Regions from separate parts of the Cupriavidus sp. 22TCCZM01-5 genome, predicted to be linked through region 3. Evidence: predicted binding sites of a transcription regulator. Region 3 holds the regulator's gene; each other region holds the start of a gene.
What was found. Region 3 encodes LexA, which represses DNA repair genes until DNA is damaged. Its sites were predicted from a motif close to ACTGTATNNNNATACAGT; they were not measured.

Region 1 (3,274 bases), on a different contig from region 3:
AATGCGTTCGAGCTGCTGCAGGTCGGCCATGCGCGCGGCGGCATCGTCGTGGATGCGCTCCAGGTGCGGCTGGTACCAGGCGACGACCTGCTCGAACTCCGACGGCCACGGCGACGCCGGCCCCAGCAGCGTGCGGGCCAGCGCCAGCAGGTCGGCCCAGGCGGGCGCGGCGGCTGGCGGCGCCTCGAACGATTCGAGCGCGAACAGCGGCTCGGTGGCGACCGCGAGCGCATCGAGCACGCGCGCGGCGGTCTTGGGCCCGATCCCGGGCAGCAACTGGAGCGTGCGGAAACCGGCGATGCGGTCGAGCGGGTTCTGCAGCCAGCGCACCACGGCCATCGCATCTTTCACATGCGTGGATTCGAGGAACTTGAGGCCGCCAAACTTCACGAACGGAATATTGCGCCGGGCCAGTTCGATCTCGAGCTGCGCACTGTGGTCGGCGGCGCGGAACAGCACCGCCTGCGCCATCAGCGCGAGGCCCGCCTCGCGCCGCTCGAGCACGCGCTCGACCACGTAGCGGGCCTGGTCGGCTTCATCGTTGACGACGACCACGCCCGGCTTCTCGGCCGACGCGCGCTCGGACCACAGGTCCTTGGTGTAGCGCTCGGCGGCCAGCCCGATCACGGCGTTGGCGGCCTGCAGGATCGGCTGCGTCGAGCGGTAGTTCTGCGACAGCGTGACCTGCTGTGCCGGCGGCGCGAACTGCGCGGGGAAATCGAGGATGTTGCGCACGGTGGCGCCGCGGAACGCATAGATCGACTGCGCGTCGTCGCCGACCACCGTCAGGCCGCGGCCGTCGGGCCGCAGCGCCAGCAGGATCGACGCCTGCAGCGCATTGGTATCCTGGTATTCGTCGACAAGGATATGGTCGAAGCGCGCGCCCATGTCCTGCGCGATCGCGGGTTCGGTCAGCGCCTGCGCCCAGTAGAGCAGCAGGTCGTCATAGTCGAGCACCTGCTGCTTCTGCTTGGCTTCGACATAGCCGGCGAACAGCGCCCGCAGCGCGTCGACCCACATGGTGTAGCGCGGGAACCAGAGCTTGAGCACGTCCTCGAGCGGGGCCTGGGTGTTGACCACGCGCGAATAGATCGACAGGCAGGTTTCCTTCTTCGGGAAGCGGCTGGCCTGCTCGGACAGCCCCAGGTCGTGCCGCACCACGTGCATCAGGTCGGCGGCATCGCCGCGGTCGCAGATGGTGAAGGCCGGCGACAGGCCCAGCGTTTCCGCATATTCGCGCAGCAGGCGCGCGCCGATCGCGTGGAAGGTGCCCGACCACTGCAGCGCCGCGCGGCCGGCGCCGGTACTGGTGCCGAGCGCCTGGTCCACGATGCGCTCTACGCGCCGCCCCATCTCGGCCGCGGCGCGGCGCGAAAAGGTCAGCAGCAGGATGCGGCGCGGGTCGGCGCCGTTGAGCACCAGGTGCGCGACGCGATGCGCCAGCGTGTTGGTCTTGCCCGAGCCTGCGCCCGCGATGATCAGCAGCGGCCCGTCGCTGTGGTGCTCGACCGCCGCCCGCTGTTCCGGATTGAGCCGCGCCAGGTAGGCGGGAACGTCGGCGTCCGGCGAGGCTTGTTCGGCAAGGGCGGAAGGCGATTCCGCGAGAGGGGCAAGATCCAGTGACACGGGCGGTTCGGGATGTGGCCGCCGTCGATGGCGGGCAGGAAGACTGGCGCAAACTGTATATCCATACAGGCCGTGGGCGCAAGCCAGTCGAAGCGCGCGCGGCATCAGCCCAACAAAAAAGGTGCTCGATGAGCACCTTTTCGCAGCTGTTGCCGGGAATTCGTCAGGCGGCCTGGGCCAGCGCGCCGTCAAGCAGCTTGTGCAGCGCGTCCCATTCGGGCTCGCCGACATAGCGCTTCAGGATGCGGCCGTCCTTGTCGACGACGAAGGTGGTCGGCGTCAGCTGCACATTGCCGAAGGCCTTGGCCGCGGCGCCATCCGAGTCCATCGCGACCTTGAACGGCAGCCCGCGTGTCTTGGCGTAGTTCATCACGTACATCGGCGGATCGTAGTTCATGGCCACGGCGACGAACTCCAGGCCCTTGCCCTTGTACTGCTCGTAGGTGCGGACCATGTCCGGCATTTCCTTGACGCAGGTGGCGCAGCTCGTGGCCCAGAAGTTGATCAGGTAGACCTTGCCCTTGAGGTCGCCCGTGCTGACTTTCTCACCCGAAAGCAGCGTGAACGTGGCGGCGGGTACCTGGCTCGACGGCGACAGCGCGCGGTAGCCGAACCAGCCCAGTGCGGCGAGCACGACGACGACTATGGCGATGGGCCACAGCTTGCGGGGTTTGGAAGTGGCGGGAGCGGCGTTTGTCATGGCAATGCGGTCCGGCTTGGGCCGGGCCCGTTCAACTGGCAACAGGGCATTCTAAACCCGGCCGCCGCGCGTTGCTGCAATCCGTCGCCTGCGTCAATCCGCCGCAGTCCGCGCGGGTCAGCGCGCGGTGGCGATGGCGGCACGCGCCTGGCCCAGCGCCTGTTCCAGATAGGCGCCGTAGAAATCGGGCTGCAGGCCGCGCAGCGGGGCGGCTGCCTGCCGCCCGTCGCGATCGAGGAACAGCACTGTCGGGGCCACGCGCACCTGGTGCGCCCGCGCCCACGCGCGCGCGGTGGTCATGGTGCCGTCGGTGTCGCGCAGCGGCGTGTCGGCGGTCATGTCGACTTCGCGCACCGCGATTTCGCCGGCCGCCGCCTGCGGGCCGAGATAGCTCTTGCGTACGGTGTCGCAGTAGCCGCAATCGGGCAGCGAAACCAGGACCACTAACGGTTCTCCGCGGCGCGCCGCGTCGGCGGCGTGAGCGGCCAGGTCGGTCGCGGGTGGCAGGTGTGGCGTGCCGGCGCCCGCGGGACTGGCGAGCATGGCCAATGCCAGCAGCGCGGCTGCCGCAAGACGAACGGAGGGGCGACGGAGCAGAATGAGCGGGGGCATGGTGTGAAGCGCAGCAAGCACGGGCCGGCGGCTTCCCGGATAATACCGGTTTCCGCCCGGCGGCCAGGCGCCTGCCCGCCGCCGTCCCCGGTCCCGACAATACGCGCCGCACCGTACGGCCACGTCCCCGATGCCCCTTCTTCAGGTCTGTCAGTGGTTCTCCCGGCTTCGCCTGGTGCTGCCGGCCATGCTCGCCGTGGCCTGGCTTGGCGCGTGTTCGCCGCGCTATGACTGGCGCACGATCCAGTCGGGCGAGGGCGGCTATGCCGCGCTCTATCCGGGCAAGCCCACCAGCGCCGCGCGCGATGTCACCATTGCCGGGCACAAGCTGCCGAT
Region 2 (3,274 bases), on a different contig from region 3:
CTGAGAACCGGCGAATACCCGCCATATATGCCCCGTCCGGTGCCGGACCCGCCGCGCGACCAGCCCGGCATACGCCCGAATACACCTGTAGGCAGTACTGGTATTCGCCTGCAATCCGCCCCGCCTCGCGGCCCGGCAGGCTCATTCCATATCGTCGGGAAGCTCGTCCTCCGCGCCCTGGATGACCTTGCCGATCACCGAGCGCGAAAAACCGCGCGCCATCATGAAACGGATCTGCTTGGCGCGCTCTTCCGGCGTGGCGGGCGCGGCGCCAAAGCGCTTGCGCCAGACCTCGCGTGCGCGTTCGGGCTCGGTCTCGCGCAGGCGCTGCTGCAGTTCGCCCAGTTGCTCGCTGCCAAGCTGGTGGGTCTTGGCTTCCTGCATCACGCGCGCCGCGCCGTAGCGGCTGCCACGCCGGTGCAGCAGGCTGTCGGCAAAACGCTCGTTGGACAGCCAGTTCTCGCGTTCGAGGGCGTCGAGCAACTGTTCAAGCTGCTCGGGCGATTCCGCGTGCGGCGCCAGCTTGCGCGCGAGCTCGGCCCGGCTATGCTCGCGGCGCGACAGGTAGCCCACGGCTCGGGCCTTCAGGGAAAGCGGGGGACGGGGGGCCATCAGCGCAATTCTGGGTAGCAAGGGGAAACAAAAAAGGCTGGCGCATCGGCAATGCGCCAGCCTCGGGAGCGTGCCTGCCGGCCGGCGCTCAGTCTTCCACGACCTCCGCCGCCGGAACGGCGTTGATCGGCGCCACGCCCAGCGTGGCGCGGACCTTGTTCTCGATTTCCTGGGCGATGTCCGGGTTCTCGCGCAGGAACTCGCGCGCATTGTCCTTGCCCTGGCCGATCTTGTCGCCGTTGTAGCTGTACCACGCACCCGACTTCTCGACGATCTTGGCATCCACGCCCAGGTCGATGATCTCGCCCTGGCGCGAAATGCCCTGGCCATACAGGATGTCGAAGAAGGCCTCGCGGAACGGCGGCGACACCTTGTTCTTGACCACCTTGACCTTGGTCTCGTTGCCGATCACATCGTCGCCCTTCTTGATCGAGCCGATGCGGCGGATATCCAGGCGCACAGATGCGTAGAACTTCAGCGCGTTGCCACCGGTGGTGGTTTCCGGCGAACCGAACATCACGCCGATCTTCATGCGGATCTGGTTGATGAAGATCACCAGGCAGTTCGTGCGCTTGATGGTACCGGTCAGCTTGCGCAGCGCCTGGCTCATCAGGCGAGCCTGCAGGCCGGGCAGCGAGTCGCCCATTTCGCCTTCGATTTCGGCCTTCGGCACCAGCGCGGCCACCGAGTCGATGACGATCAGGTCGATCGAGCCCGAGCGCACCAGCGCGTCGGTGATTTCAAGCGCCTGCTCGCCGGTGTCCGGCTGCGAGATCAGCAGCTCGCCGACGTCCACGCCCAGCTTCGAGGCATAGTTGACGTCAAGGGCGTGCTCGGCATCGATAAAGGCGCAGGTACCGCCGAGCTTCTGCATCTCGGCCACGACCTGCAGCGTGAGCGTGGTCTTGCCGGAAGATTCGGGACCGTAGATCTCGACCACGCGGCCGCGCGGCAGGCCGCCCACGCCGAGCGCGATGTCCAGGCCGAGCGATCCGGTGGACACTACCTGAATATCCTTCTCGACCTCGCCATCGCCCATGCGCATGATCGAGCCCTTGCCGAACTGCTTCTCGATCTGCGAGAGCGCGGCGGCAAGCGCCTTCTGCTTCTCGGCGCTCAGGCCGGCACCTGCCTTCTTGTCGTCCATGGTCGTCCTTGAGTCAAATGTTGAGTCAATGGTGGTATAAAGAGGTCGAATGTGGCGCGGCACCGGCATTTCCGGTGGTTGACCGACCGGTTTTCCGACCTGCGGCTTCCCGATCTGCGCGCCTCAACAAAAATCACCCGACTGCCTGCGCAGCCACCTTCTGCGGCGGCCTGCGCGGAATGTGCGGGTACTGTATAAAAAAACAGTATGCTTGGCAAGCCCTGTCCGCATCGTTTGCGTGGCGGCTGGCAATGCCGGCCGTGGTGGAGACAACCATGCGCATTCTGATCGCCGAAGACGACGACGTGCTTGCCGACGGCCTGACGCGCTCGCTGCGTCACTCGGGCTATGCGGTCGACCATGTCGCGAATGGCCTGGAGGCCGATTCCGCGCTGTCAACCCAGAATTTCGACCTGCTGATCCTGGACCTGGGCCTGCCCCGCATGCCAGGGCTGGAGGTGCTCAAGCGCCTGCGGTCGCGCGGCGCCATGCTGCCGGTGCTGATCCTGACCGCCGCCGACAGCGTGGACGAGCGCGTCAAGGGCCTGGACCTGGGCGCCGACGACTATATGGCCAAGCCCTTCGCGCTGACCGAACTCGAAGCCCGCGTACGCGCGCTGGTGCGGCGCGGCGCCGGCGGCGGCGCCACGCTGATGCGCCATGGCCCCCTCGCCTTCGACCAGGTCGGCCGCATCGCCTATATGAACGACCAGATGCTGGACCTGTCGGCGCGCGAGGTCGGACTGCTGGAAATCCTGCTGACCCGCTGCGGGCGGCTGGTCTCCAAGGAACAACTGGTGGACCACCTGTGCGAATGGGGCGAGGAAGTCAGCAACAATGCGATCGAGGTCTACGTGCACCGGCTGCGCAAGAAGATCGAGGTCGGCGGCATCCGCATCGCCACCGTGCGCGGCCTGGGCTATTGCCTGGAGAAATTCCAGCCGGCCGTGGCCGCCCATAGCTGAGAACCGCACGCACCCTTCACGCCCACGCAGCCGATCACTCGACCGAAACCGCCCCACACCCTTTGCCGAGATGAGCCTGCTGCGACTGCCATGGCGGCATCCGCCCGCCAAGGATCCGACGCCTCCCGCCGCTGCCGACGACCCGGACGACCCGGACGACCCGGACGACCTGGCCGACGCCCTGCCCCACCTGGAGGAGAGCACCGCCCAGCCCGCCCCGCGCTCGCTGTTCGGCGAGATCCTGGACTGGATGCTGGCGCCGCTGCTGCTGCTCTGGCCGATGAGCATCGCCGTCACGTACCTGGTGGCCAAGTCGATCGCCAACGGGCCGTTCGACCGCGCACTCGAAGCCAGCGCGATCGTGCTGTCGCAGCAGGTCCGGGAGGTGAACGGCCGGGTCACGCTGCAGCTGCCGTTGTCGGCGCGCGAGATCCTGCGTGCGGACGAGACCGACAACATCTACTACCAGGTCGTCGGCAAGCGCGGCGAGTATGTCGCCGGCGACCACGACCTGCCGTTGCCCTCTGAAGAGGATCAGGGCCATCCTGGC
Region 3 (3,274 bases):
AAACGCCACCATCCGGGTCGGCAACTGGCGGAATCGCCACATGCCCCGCCCCTGTACGCGAACTCCGCACCACGGCCACACCGGCCGCCGCGGCATCCCTGAGCGCTGCGATCAGTGTCTCGTGCACCGACCCATTGCCCGCCGCCGCCACGATCAGGCCACGCACACCCGCGGCCACCATCGCGTCCACCGCGATGCGGCCGGGCTGCGCGTAGCTCGCGATGATCTCGACATCCGGCCAACGGGCCGGCACCAGCAAGGCAGCCGCTATGGCGTGCGCAGGCTTGCGCGCCAGCCGCACCAGTTCATCCTGCACAAAGCCCAGCGGACCGGTCACTGGCGATACAAAGGCATCCACCGACGAGGTATGCGCCTTGGTCACGTCGCGCGCCGCATGAACCTGCTGGTTCAGCACCACCAGCACGCCCTTGCCGCGCGCATCTGGATGGCCAGCGACGCGCACGGCATCGAGCAGATTGAGCGGACCATCGGCCGACAGCGACGTCGACGGCCGCATGGCCGCAGTCAGCACCACCGGCACCGGGCATGCCTGCGTCAGGTGCAGGAACATCGCCGTCTCTTCGAGCGTGTCCGTGCCATGCGTGATGACGATGCCGGCCACATCCGGCTGCGCCGACCAGTGCCGCACGCGCTCCGCGAGCGTCGACCAGAGCGAGAACACCATGTCCTTGCTGTCGACCTGCGCCACCTGTTCGGCCTCGACCCTGGCCACCGACTGCAACGCCGGCACTGCCGCCAGCAGCGTTGTCACGGGTACCGTCGCAGCCTGATAGCGCGCGCTGCTGGCCGGGTTGGTCGAGGCGCCGGCAATGGTGCCGCCGGTGGCAAGGACCACGATGCGGGGAAGCTGGGACATGGTCGGGATGCAGGAAGCTGAGGTCCGGCGATTGTACCCGCGGCATGCGGGCAAATCGGAAGTCGAGCAGACACTTCTGAAATTCTGCTTGCGCTTGCGCCGATACTGTATAAAATCACAGCATACTGTTTAAACATACAGTGCCCGCCTGGCTGGCAGCGGTATCGCACCGGGGCACTCATCACGGAACGCTTCCATGGCGACCCTGACACCCCGGCAGCAGCAGATTTTCGACCTGATCCGCAACACGATCCGCGGCACGGGCTTCCCGCCTACGCGCGCCGAGATCGCTGCGGAGTTCGGCTTCTCGTCGCCCAATGCCGCAGAAGAGCACCTGCGGGCGCTGGCGCGCAAGGGCGTGATCGAACTGACGCCGGGCGCATCGCGCGGCATCCGGCTCAAGGTAGCGCGCAGCGATTCCGAATCCCCTGACCAGTTTTCGCTGCCGGTGTCCGGCATCATGCAGCTGACGCTGCCGCTCGTGGGCCGCGTCGCCGCCGGCAGCCCGATCCTCGCCGCCGAGCATATCGACCGCCAGTACCAGGTCGATGCCACTGTCTTCGACGAGCGTCCCGACTACCTGCTGCGCGTGCGCGGCCTGAGCATGCGCGACGCCGGCATCCTCGACGGCGACCTGCTGGCCGTGCGCAAGGCCAGCGAAGCGCCCAACGGCAAGATCGTCGTGGCCCGCCTGGGCGACGACGTCACCGTCAAGCGCCTGCAGCGCCGTGGCGGCACGATCGAGCTGATCGCGGAAAACCCGGATTTTCCGAACATCGTGGTCACGCCCGGACGCGAGGAATTTTCACTCGAAGGCATCGCCGTCGGGTTGATCCGCTCCTCGGGCTTCTGACCAGCGCGGCCAGCCGCGCGCTGGCCGCCCTCCTCCTTGCAGTGCCGACGCCGCCCGCATGACGAGTGTTGACCCCGCTTTTGCCAATCGAGAGGTGTAGCCATGCCGCAAATCGAACACATTGCAGCCGCCCGTCAGCCCGTCAAGCCGGTGCCGTTCCGGCAGTCGAAGGGCGTCCGCATCTACCAGGGCGCGCAGCGCCGCACCATGGTTGGCAGCATGGCAGCCATCTGCCGGATGCTGGAACTGGCCGAGCCGACCAAGCTCCTGGCCTGAGTCCCGCCGGCAAGAACCGGCAGGGGTCGTCATCCGGCCCTTGAATGGCGGATTCATCGAGAATTGCATATTCCGCAAATCTCATCTTCATTTGTTTTATCTGCGACATCTTTCCATCGAGGGTGCCAGCTTCTAGCCTTCAGTTAGCAGGCACAGCGTGCCCCGGCGCCGTCGCAGAACGGCCCAACCGCAGCATGGCACGCCATTGAACCGGGCCGGCTCGCGCGCATTGCCGCCGCCGGCCGCCAGCCTAGCGTTGCCGGGGTAATTGCGAACGCCAGCGACGGTGCCGGTGCCGGTGCCGTCAGCGAATCGGCATGGGGGGCATCATGGCCGCCATCGAAACGCCTTGCGCCAGGACTTTGCGTCGCGGCGACCCGCTCGGTGCGGCATAGCCCTGCCTTGACGACGGACCGCCCATGCCGCGCAACTATTCCGAACTGGAAATCGTGATCGGCACGGATGCCGCAGGCGGATATGAAGCCGAGGCCAGGCACCGCGTGCCCGAAGGCGATGTGATCACCCCACGCGTGCCGATGCCGCTTGCACCCGACGACCCCGCGGTGCGCGACGCGGATCCGCAGGTGTGCGGCCGCGCACTGGCCGCCGCCCTGTTCGCCGCGCCACCGCTGCGCGACGCCTTCGTCCTCGCGCAGGCATCGGCCAACGAACGCCACCTGGACCTGCGCGTGCGCCTGCGCATCGGCGTCGACGCGCGCGCATTGCACGCGCTGCCATGGGAAACGCTCTACGACCCCGCAGGCGAGCACGCGTTGTTCATCACCCAGCGCTGCTTCTTTTCGCGCTACCTGTTTGCGCGGGAAATGCGCCTGCCGCGCCTGCGCGCACGCAGCGACGTAAGCGCGCTCGTGGTGGTGGCGAACCCAAGCGGACTGGGCCCCGAACTGAAGCCGATCGATGCCGCCGGGGAAGCCGCGCGCACCGTCGCCGCGCTGGCGCCGATTCCCGCGAAGGCCCTGGCGGAACCCGGCCACGCCACGATCGACCGCATCTTCGCGGCACTGCAGGAAGGCGCCGATGTGTTCTGCCTCGTGTGCCACGGCGCGCTCGTGGACGACCAGCCCATGCTGTGGCTCGAACAGGCCGACGGCAGCCGTGACCTGGTGAGCGGCAGCGTGCTGGTGAACCGCATCGGCACCCTCGAGCGTCCGCCGAGCCTGGTGGTGTTGTGTTCTTGCCAGAGCGCCGGATCCGGCGCCGCGCGCAGCGCCAGCACGCTGATGGCCCTGGGACCGCTCCTTGCCCAG

Region 1: AC3FNH_RS00735 (ATP-dependent helicase) is a predicted target of LexA. The motif match lies at 1,679-1,696, and genes of this name have one in related genera.
Region 2: recA (recombinase RecA) is a predicted target of LexA. The motif match lies at 1,949-1,966, and genes of this name have one in related genera.

The regions. Positions count from the first base shown of each region.
Region 1 is NZ_JBYOJR010000001.1:144,848-148,121, forward strand. Features, by position in the region: gene AC3FNH_RS00735 (ATP-dependent helicase) at 1-1,626, opposite strand, end outside; gene AC3FNH_RS00740 (TlpA disulfide reductase family protein) at 1,790-2,326, opposite strand; gene AC3FNH_RS00745 (SoxW family protein) at 2,444-2,938, opposite strand; gene AC3FNH_RS00750 (hypothetical protein) at 3,069-3,274, shown strand, end outside.
Region 2 is NZ_JBYOJR010000001.1:389,754-393,027, reverse strand. Features, by position in the region: gene recX (recombination regulator RecX) at 142-612, opposite strand; gene recA (recombinase RecA) at 701-1,759, opposite strand; gene AC3FNH_RS01950 (response regulator) at 2,035-2,724, shown strand; gene AC3FNH_RS01945 (sensor histidine kinase) at 2,795-3,274, shown strand, end outside.
Region 3 is NZ_JBYOJR010000002.1:153,165-156,438, forward strand. Features, by position in the region: gene AC3FNH_RS02815 (asparaginase) at 1-877, opposite strand, end outside; gene lexA (transcriptional repressor LexA) at 1,074-1,730, shown strand; gene AC3FNH_RS02825 (hypothetical protein) at 1,833-2,006, shown strand; gene AC3FNH_RS02830 (CHAT domain-containing protein) at 2,426-3,274, shown strand, end outside.